Regions from separate parts of the Roseovarius sp. E0-M6 genome, predicted to be linked through region 2. Evidence: riboswitches for the same ligand, from Rfam matches in the RefSeq annotation. Region 2 holds a riboswitch; the other holds the start of a gene.

Region 1 (3,342 bases), on a different contig from region 2:
CCGCAGCGGGCGCTTTTACCGCCATTGGTCTTGCTGTTGCGGCCGTCGCTTTGACGCCTCTGGTCTATTATCTGCCGAACGCCACCCTTGCGGCGACCATTATCGTGGCGGTTCTGAGCCTCGTGGATTTTTCGATCCTTGGTAAGACGTGGAGCTACTCCAAGGCGGATTTTACGGCTGTTGCCGCCACGATCCTTCTGACCCTTGGACTGGGGGTCGAGGTCGGCGTGGCCTCGGGTGTCGCTATTTCCGTTCTGTTACATCTTTACAAAACCTCGCAACCTCATTTCGCCGAGGTCGGGTTGGTTCCCGGGACACAGCATTTCCGCAATATCCTTCGCCATGCGGTCGAGACGGACCCAAGCCTCCTGACGCTTCGCGTCGATGAAAGCCTTTATTTCGTCAACGCGCGTTTCCTCGAGGATCTGATCCAGAAGCGTGTGGTCGAAGGAAATGGCATTCAGAACGTGGTGCTGATGTTCTCGGCCGTGAACGAGGTCGATTTTTCCGCGCTTGAAAGCCTCGAAGCCGCCAACCAGCGGTTGAAAGACATGGATGTCGGATTCCACCTGTCCGAGGTCAAGGGGCCGGTCATGGACCGTCTGAAGGCAACCCATTTCCTCGACACACTCAACGGTGAGGTGTTTCTGTCGCAATACGATGCGTGGACGAAACTCCGCCGATCTTCGTCAGCATGAACACCGCCTGCGCGGCTGCTGATTGCGCATGTCCGGATTTGGTGTTGCTCCGCGCCGGCCAATTGCCTATCCATGGCGCACGCAGGGGAGTCCCGACCGAGGGACTGAGAGGCGGATAGCAGCGCATGCTGCAGTGTCGCGACCCTTTGAACCTGACCCAGTTGATACTGGCGTAGGAAGCTAGGTTTGCAACATTGTGGCCAATGGCCATGACATGTGCAGACCCGAGGGGAGGGCGAGGCACAGAGGCCGGGCCCCCCGGTGTTTCCCGTCCAAACATCTTCTGGTGTCTTTTTGAGTGGAAGCTTGAGGAGCACCGAAATGAACATCCCCAATCCGAAAACCACCACCGGTGAATTGCCTGCCTCGCGCAAGATATACGTGCCGGGCGACATCCATCCCGATATCCGGGTGCCCATGCGCGAAATCGCGGTGCACCCCACCGCGGGCGAGCCGCCGTTGACGGTGTATGACAGTTCCGGCCCCTATACCGATCCGGGGGTGAACACCGACATACGGCAGGGACTTGCGCCATTGCGCCGGGCGTGGATCGTGGCCCGTGACGATATCGAAGAGTATGACGGGCGCATCGTGAAGCCCGAGGATAACGGTTTTGTGCAGGGCGACCGCCTGACCCCCGAATTTCCGGTCCGATCGCGCCCGCTTCGGGCGAAGGGCGACTGTGCCGTCACGCAACTTGCCTATGCGCGGGCCGGGATCGTCACACCGGAAATGGAGTTCATCGCGATCCGGGAAAATCAATTGCGCGAGGTCGAGGGAAATGACCGTGACGGTAATGACTGGGGGGCAAACATTCCCGATTACGTGACCCCGGACTTCGTCCGCGACGAGGTGGCGGCGGGCCGCGCCATCATTCCCGCCAATATCAACCACCCCGAACTTGAGCCGATGATCATCGGGCGCAATTTCCTGGTCAAGATCAACGCCAATATGGGCACCTCTGCTGTCACATCGTCAATGGAAGAAGAGGTGGACAAGCTGGTCTGGGCGATCCGATGGGGCGCGGATACGGTGATGGACCTCTCCACCGGGCGCAACATCCACAACACCCGCGAATGGATCATCCGCAATTCCCCCGTGCCCATCGGCACCGTGCCGATCTATCAGGCCTTGGAAAAGGTGAATGGCGTGGCAGAAGACCTAACATGGGAGGTGTTCCGCGACACGCTGATCGAGCAGGCCGAACAGGGCGTGGACTATTTCACCATCCACGCTGGCGTGCGCCTGCACATGGTGCCGATGACCGTGGACCGGGTGACGGGGATCGTCTCGCGCGGCGGCTCGATCATGGCTAAGTGGTGCTTGCATCACCACCGCGAGAGCTTCCTTTATGAGCATTTCGAGGAAATCTGCGACATCTGCCGCCGATATGACGTGAGCTTTTCGCTGGGTGACGGGCTGCGCCCCGGCTCCATCGCCGATGCCAACGATGCCGCGCAATTCGCCGAGCTTGAGACGCTTGGGGAGTTGACCAAGATCGCATGGGCGAAGGACTGCCAGGTGATGATCGAGGGGCCGGGCCATGTCGCCATGCACAAGATCAAGGAGAACATGGACAAGCAGCTTGAGTGCTGTCACGAGGCCCCGTTCTACACGCTCGGGCCGCTCACCACCGACATCGCGCCGGGCTATGACCACATCACCAGCGGCATTGGGGCGGCGATGATCGGCTGGTTCGGCTGTGCGATGCTGTGCTACGTGACACCCAAGGAGCATCTCGGCCTGCCCGACCGCGACGATGTGAAAACCGGCGTGATCACCTACAAGATCGCGGCCCATGCCGCCGATTTGGCCAAGGGCCTGCCGGGGGCGCAACGGCGCGACGATGCGCTTTCCCGCGCGCGGTTCGAGTTCCGCTGGGAGGATCAGTTCAACCTCTCATTGGACCCCGAGACGGCCCGTGATTTTCACGATCAGACCCTGCCCAAGGAGGCGCACAAGGTGGCGCATTTCTGCTCGATGTGCGGGCCGAAATTCTGCTCGATGAAGATCAGCCACGACATCCGCGCCGAGGCGCAGAAAGAGGGTATGGAGGCGATGGCGGCCAAGTTCCGCGAGGGCGGCGATCTCTATGTTCCGGTGGAGGGCGACGAAGAATGATCACCATCGCGGGGGCCGGGCTTGCCGGTCTCGTCTGCGCTTTGGAATTGCTCAGGCGGGGTGCGCAGGTGACCCTTTATGACCCGTCAGGCGGTCCGGGCGAGGCGAGCGTCGCACGCTTTGCGGGGGGCATGCTCGCCCCATGGTGCGAGTGTGAAAGCGCGGAGGATGCGGTTGTCGCGCTCGGGGCGACGGCGGTCGATTGGTGGGCGCGGGTAACACCGGTTGTCAGGCGCGGCACGCTCGTTGTGGCGCCGCCACGGGATCGCGCAGAGCTACGGCGTTTTGCCCGCCGCACCACCGGCCACCGACCCCTTTCCGAGGGCGAGGTGGGTGCAATGGAGCCGGCGCTTGCAGGGCGGTTTGCCGAAGGTCTCGCCTTTGACCGCGAAGCGCATCTCGATCCGCGCCGCGCATTGCGCGACCTCGCAATCGAGGTGCGAAAAATGGGCGGAACCATTCGGTGGGGAGAGCGGGCCACAAGGCCAGTGGACCTTGATTGCACGGGTATCGCCGCCGGTCT
Region 2 (3,342 bases):
AGCCATTCGTCCAGCGCCTCACGGCGCAGCGCCGCCGCATCCTCGGGGGGGTAAAGCAGCGCCTTCTCGGGCTCGACAAGTTGGGCAAACCCTTCGGGCAGGCCCGCCTCGGGCATCACGGCGGGATACATCCAGTTGGTTGTCGGCAGAATTGACTGCGCCGTGTCGCTGACCAGAAACTGAAGGAAATCGCGGGCCAGCTCCGGCGTGTCACTCGTCTCCATCGCTGCGGCCACCTCGACCTGCATGTAATGGCCTTCGTCGAACACGGCGGCGGCCTTGCTGTCATCCTCCTCCGCGATGAGGTGATAGGCCGGCGATGTGGTATAGCTCAGCACCATCTCGGCCTCGCCCTCAAGAAACAGGCCATAGGCTTCGGACCAGCCTTTGGTCACGGTCACGATATTGTCGGAAAGGCCCTCCCAGATCGCCTCGGCCTCGTCGCCATAGGCCGCCTTGACCCACATCAGCAGGCCCAGACCGGGGGTCGACGAGCGTGGATCCTGAATGATGATGCTGGTGTCGCTTTCGGCCAGCGCACGCAGGTTGGCGGGCGGCGTCATATCGACGTCATGCACGAAGGCGAAATAACCCCAGTCATAAGGCACGAAAACGGGGTCGTCCCAAGCCACCGGCAGGTCATACTCGGCCGTCACACCGCTTGGTGCGAAAAGGTCGGTCTCGCGGGCGGCTGCAACGAGGTTCGTATCGAGCCCCAGCACGACATCCGCCTCTGACCGCGCACCTTCAAGGCGAACACGCGCCAGAAGCGCCGCGCCATCTTCGACGCCGACGAAATTGAGATCACAGCCGCAACGCTCTTCGAAGGCTGTTTCGATCTGGGGGCCCGGCCCCCAATTCGAGACAAAGCTGTCATACGTGTAGACTGTCAGTTCGGGTGTCTGCGCGACCGCGACAGTGGCCGTCGCACTCAGAAATCCCGCTGCAAATACAAGATGTTTCATAAGATCCTCTCTCTTGTTTTGCGGCGAGAGGGCAAGGGGCGCGCGATGCGCTGAAACCTTCCCTCCGCCGGTTCTAGCCGGTTCAGGTTCAACGGGTTCGCACCTGTGCATCTCAGTCCGGGCCAGTGGCCGGGACACCCCGAGGTGGCCGAGACCCTATGCCCCCCCGGGCGGGCCTTCAAGCAGGTTTTGCCGTGCCGGGTATTGGACGCGGTCAGAAAAAGCTTTGCGGGTCAATATCCACCGTCAGCCGCAGGTTGGCCGAGCCCCGGACCTGCGCCACCCACCGCGCGATGGCGGGCTGCAAGGCCGTGCCCTTGGGTGCCTTGACCAAAAGCCGCACGCGGTGGCGCCCCCTGATACGGGCGATGGGCGCGGGCGCCGGGCCGAAAACCTGTGCGCCCGCCTGCCTGATGGGGCCATCCCGCCGTGCAAGGTCATTGCCTGCATCGAACGCCTCTTGCGGGTCTGTGGACGAGATCACGATGCCCGCCATGCGCCCGAACGGTGGCACGCCCGCCTGCTCGCGCTCCCGCGCTTCGGCCCGCCAGAAGCCTTCTTCGTCGCCGCCAAGGATCGCCCGGATGACCGGGTGTTCGGGCTGAAACGTCTGAAGCAGCGCGGTGCCCGGCTTCTCGGCCCTGCCCGCGCGGCCTGCAACCTGCCGCATGAGCTGAAACGTCCGCTCGGCGGCGCGCAAGTCCGACCCCTGAAGCCCGAGATCGGCGTCGATCACGCCAACAAGCGTGAGCAGCGGAAAGTTATGCCCCTTGGCGACAAGCTGAGTGCCGATGATGATGTCGGCCCCGCCCGCCCCGATGGCCGCGATCTCGGCCTTGAGCGCGCGGGCCGAGCCGAACATGTCCGACGACAGCGTCGCGATCCGTGCCTCAGGGAAAAGCGCCGCCGCCTCTTCGGCAAGCCGTTCGACACCGGGCCCCACGGCGGCCAGCTTGCCTTCGGCCTCGCAGGCGGGGCAGGCCTCGGGCATCGGCGCCGTCTCGCCGCATTGATGGCACATCAGACGCTTGAGAAACCTGTGCTCGACCATGCGCGCATCGCAATCGGGGCATCCGATCTGATGGCCGCAGGCCCGGCAGATGGTGACCGGCGCATAGCCCCGCCGGTTCAGGAAAAAGAGCGCCTGTTCACCCGCCGCGATCCGGGCCTCGGCGGCGCGCTGCAAGGTGGGTGAAATCCACCTGTTCGAGGGAAGCGTCTCGCTGCGCATGTCGATGGCGCGCAGTTCGGGCATCACAGCCTCACCGAACCGCGATGTAAGATCAAGCCGGCGGTATTTGCCCGCCTCGGCATTGGTCCAGCTTTCGAGGCTGGGCGTCGCGGAGGCGAGCACGACCTGAGCGTCACAGATCGAGGCGCGCAGCACTGCCATGTCGCGCGCGTTATAAAGCACGCCGTCCTCTTGCTTATAAGAGCTGTCATGCTCTTCATCCACGACGATGAGCCCCAGATCACGGAATGGCAGGAACAGCGCCGACCGCGCGCCGACAACCACCTGACAGCCACCTTCGCCGACCATTTTCCATGCACGGCGGCGCTCGGTCATGGTGACGCCTGAATGCCATTCGGCGGGCTGTGTGCCGAATCGGGCGGTGATGCGGCGCAGGAACTCCTCGGTCAGCGCGATCTCGGGCAAAAGCACCAGCGCCTGCCGCCCCTGCCGCAGGCATTCGGCCACCGCCTCGAGATAGACCTCGGTCTTGCCCGATCCGGTGACCCCGCGCAGGAGCGTGGTGCCGTAAATGCCGTCCCGGATACCCGCCCGGAGCACCTCTGCCGCGGCGGCCTGATCTGCGGTCAGATCGGCACCGGGACGTGCGGGATCGAGATAGGCATATGGCAGGTCGCGGGGGGTGTCCTCCTCAGTGACGGCGCCCTGCTTGACCAGCCCCTTGACCACCGACGAACTCACGCCGGCGTGCTCGCTCAATTCCTTGAGCGTGAAGGCAAGCCCGCCATACTCTTCAAAGGTTTCGAGAACGCGGCGCCGCGCATCAGTCATCCGGTCGGGGGTGGCGGCGCCGGGGCGATAGACCTTGCGCATCGACGGCGGATCGCCAAGCCCCGGCGCGCGGGTGGCCAGCCGCAGCATCGCCGCCATGGGGGTCAAGGTGTAATCGCCCGCACGTTGCAGGAACTCCTGCATCTCGGCGCGCATCGGGGCCACGTCAAGCACGCGGATCACGTGGCGCACCTTGGAAAGGTCGAAATCGCCCTTGCCCGGCCCCCAGACCACACCCGCCACCTTGCGCGGCCCGAGCGGCACCTCGACAAAAGCGCCCAGATGGCAGCCACCCTCGGGCGCGCGATAATCCAGCGTCCGGTCAAGCGGCTGTGTTGTCAGCACCGCGACCAG

What was found. Region 2 has a riboswitch for thiamine pyrophosphate ahead of thiB (thiamine ABC transporter substrate binding subunit). Riboswitches for the same ligand answer to the same signal wherever they lie in the genome.
Region 1: linked by a shared signal. The riboswitch ahead of thiC (phosphomethylpyrimidine synthase ThiC) and the one ahead of thiB (thiamine ABC transporter substrate binding subunit) in region 2 are both predicted to bind thiamine pyrophosphate.

Annotation. Positions count from the first base shown of each region.
Region 1 is NZ_JBAPLA010000005.1:33,033-36,374, forward strand. It holds gene V8359_RS13125 (SulP family inorganic anion transporter) at 1-698, shown strand, start outside; TPP riboswitch at 772-894, shown strand; gene thiC (phosphomethylpyrimidine synthase ThiC) at 1,020-2,819, shown strand; gene V8359_RS13135 (FAD-dependent oxidoreductase) at 2,816-3,342, shown strand, end outside.
Region 2 is NZ_JBAPLA010000003.1:996-4,337, reverse strand. It holds gene V8359_RS09850 (thiamine/thiamine pyrophosphate ABC transporter permease ThiP) at 1-6, opposite strand, end outside; gene thiB (thiamine ABC transporter substrate binding subunit) at 1-965, opposite strand, end outside; TPP riboswitch at 1,008-1,117, opposite strand; gene V8359_RS09840 (primosomal protein N') at 1,180-3,342, opposite strand, start outside.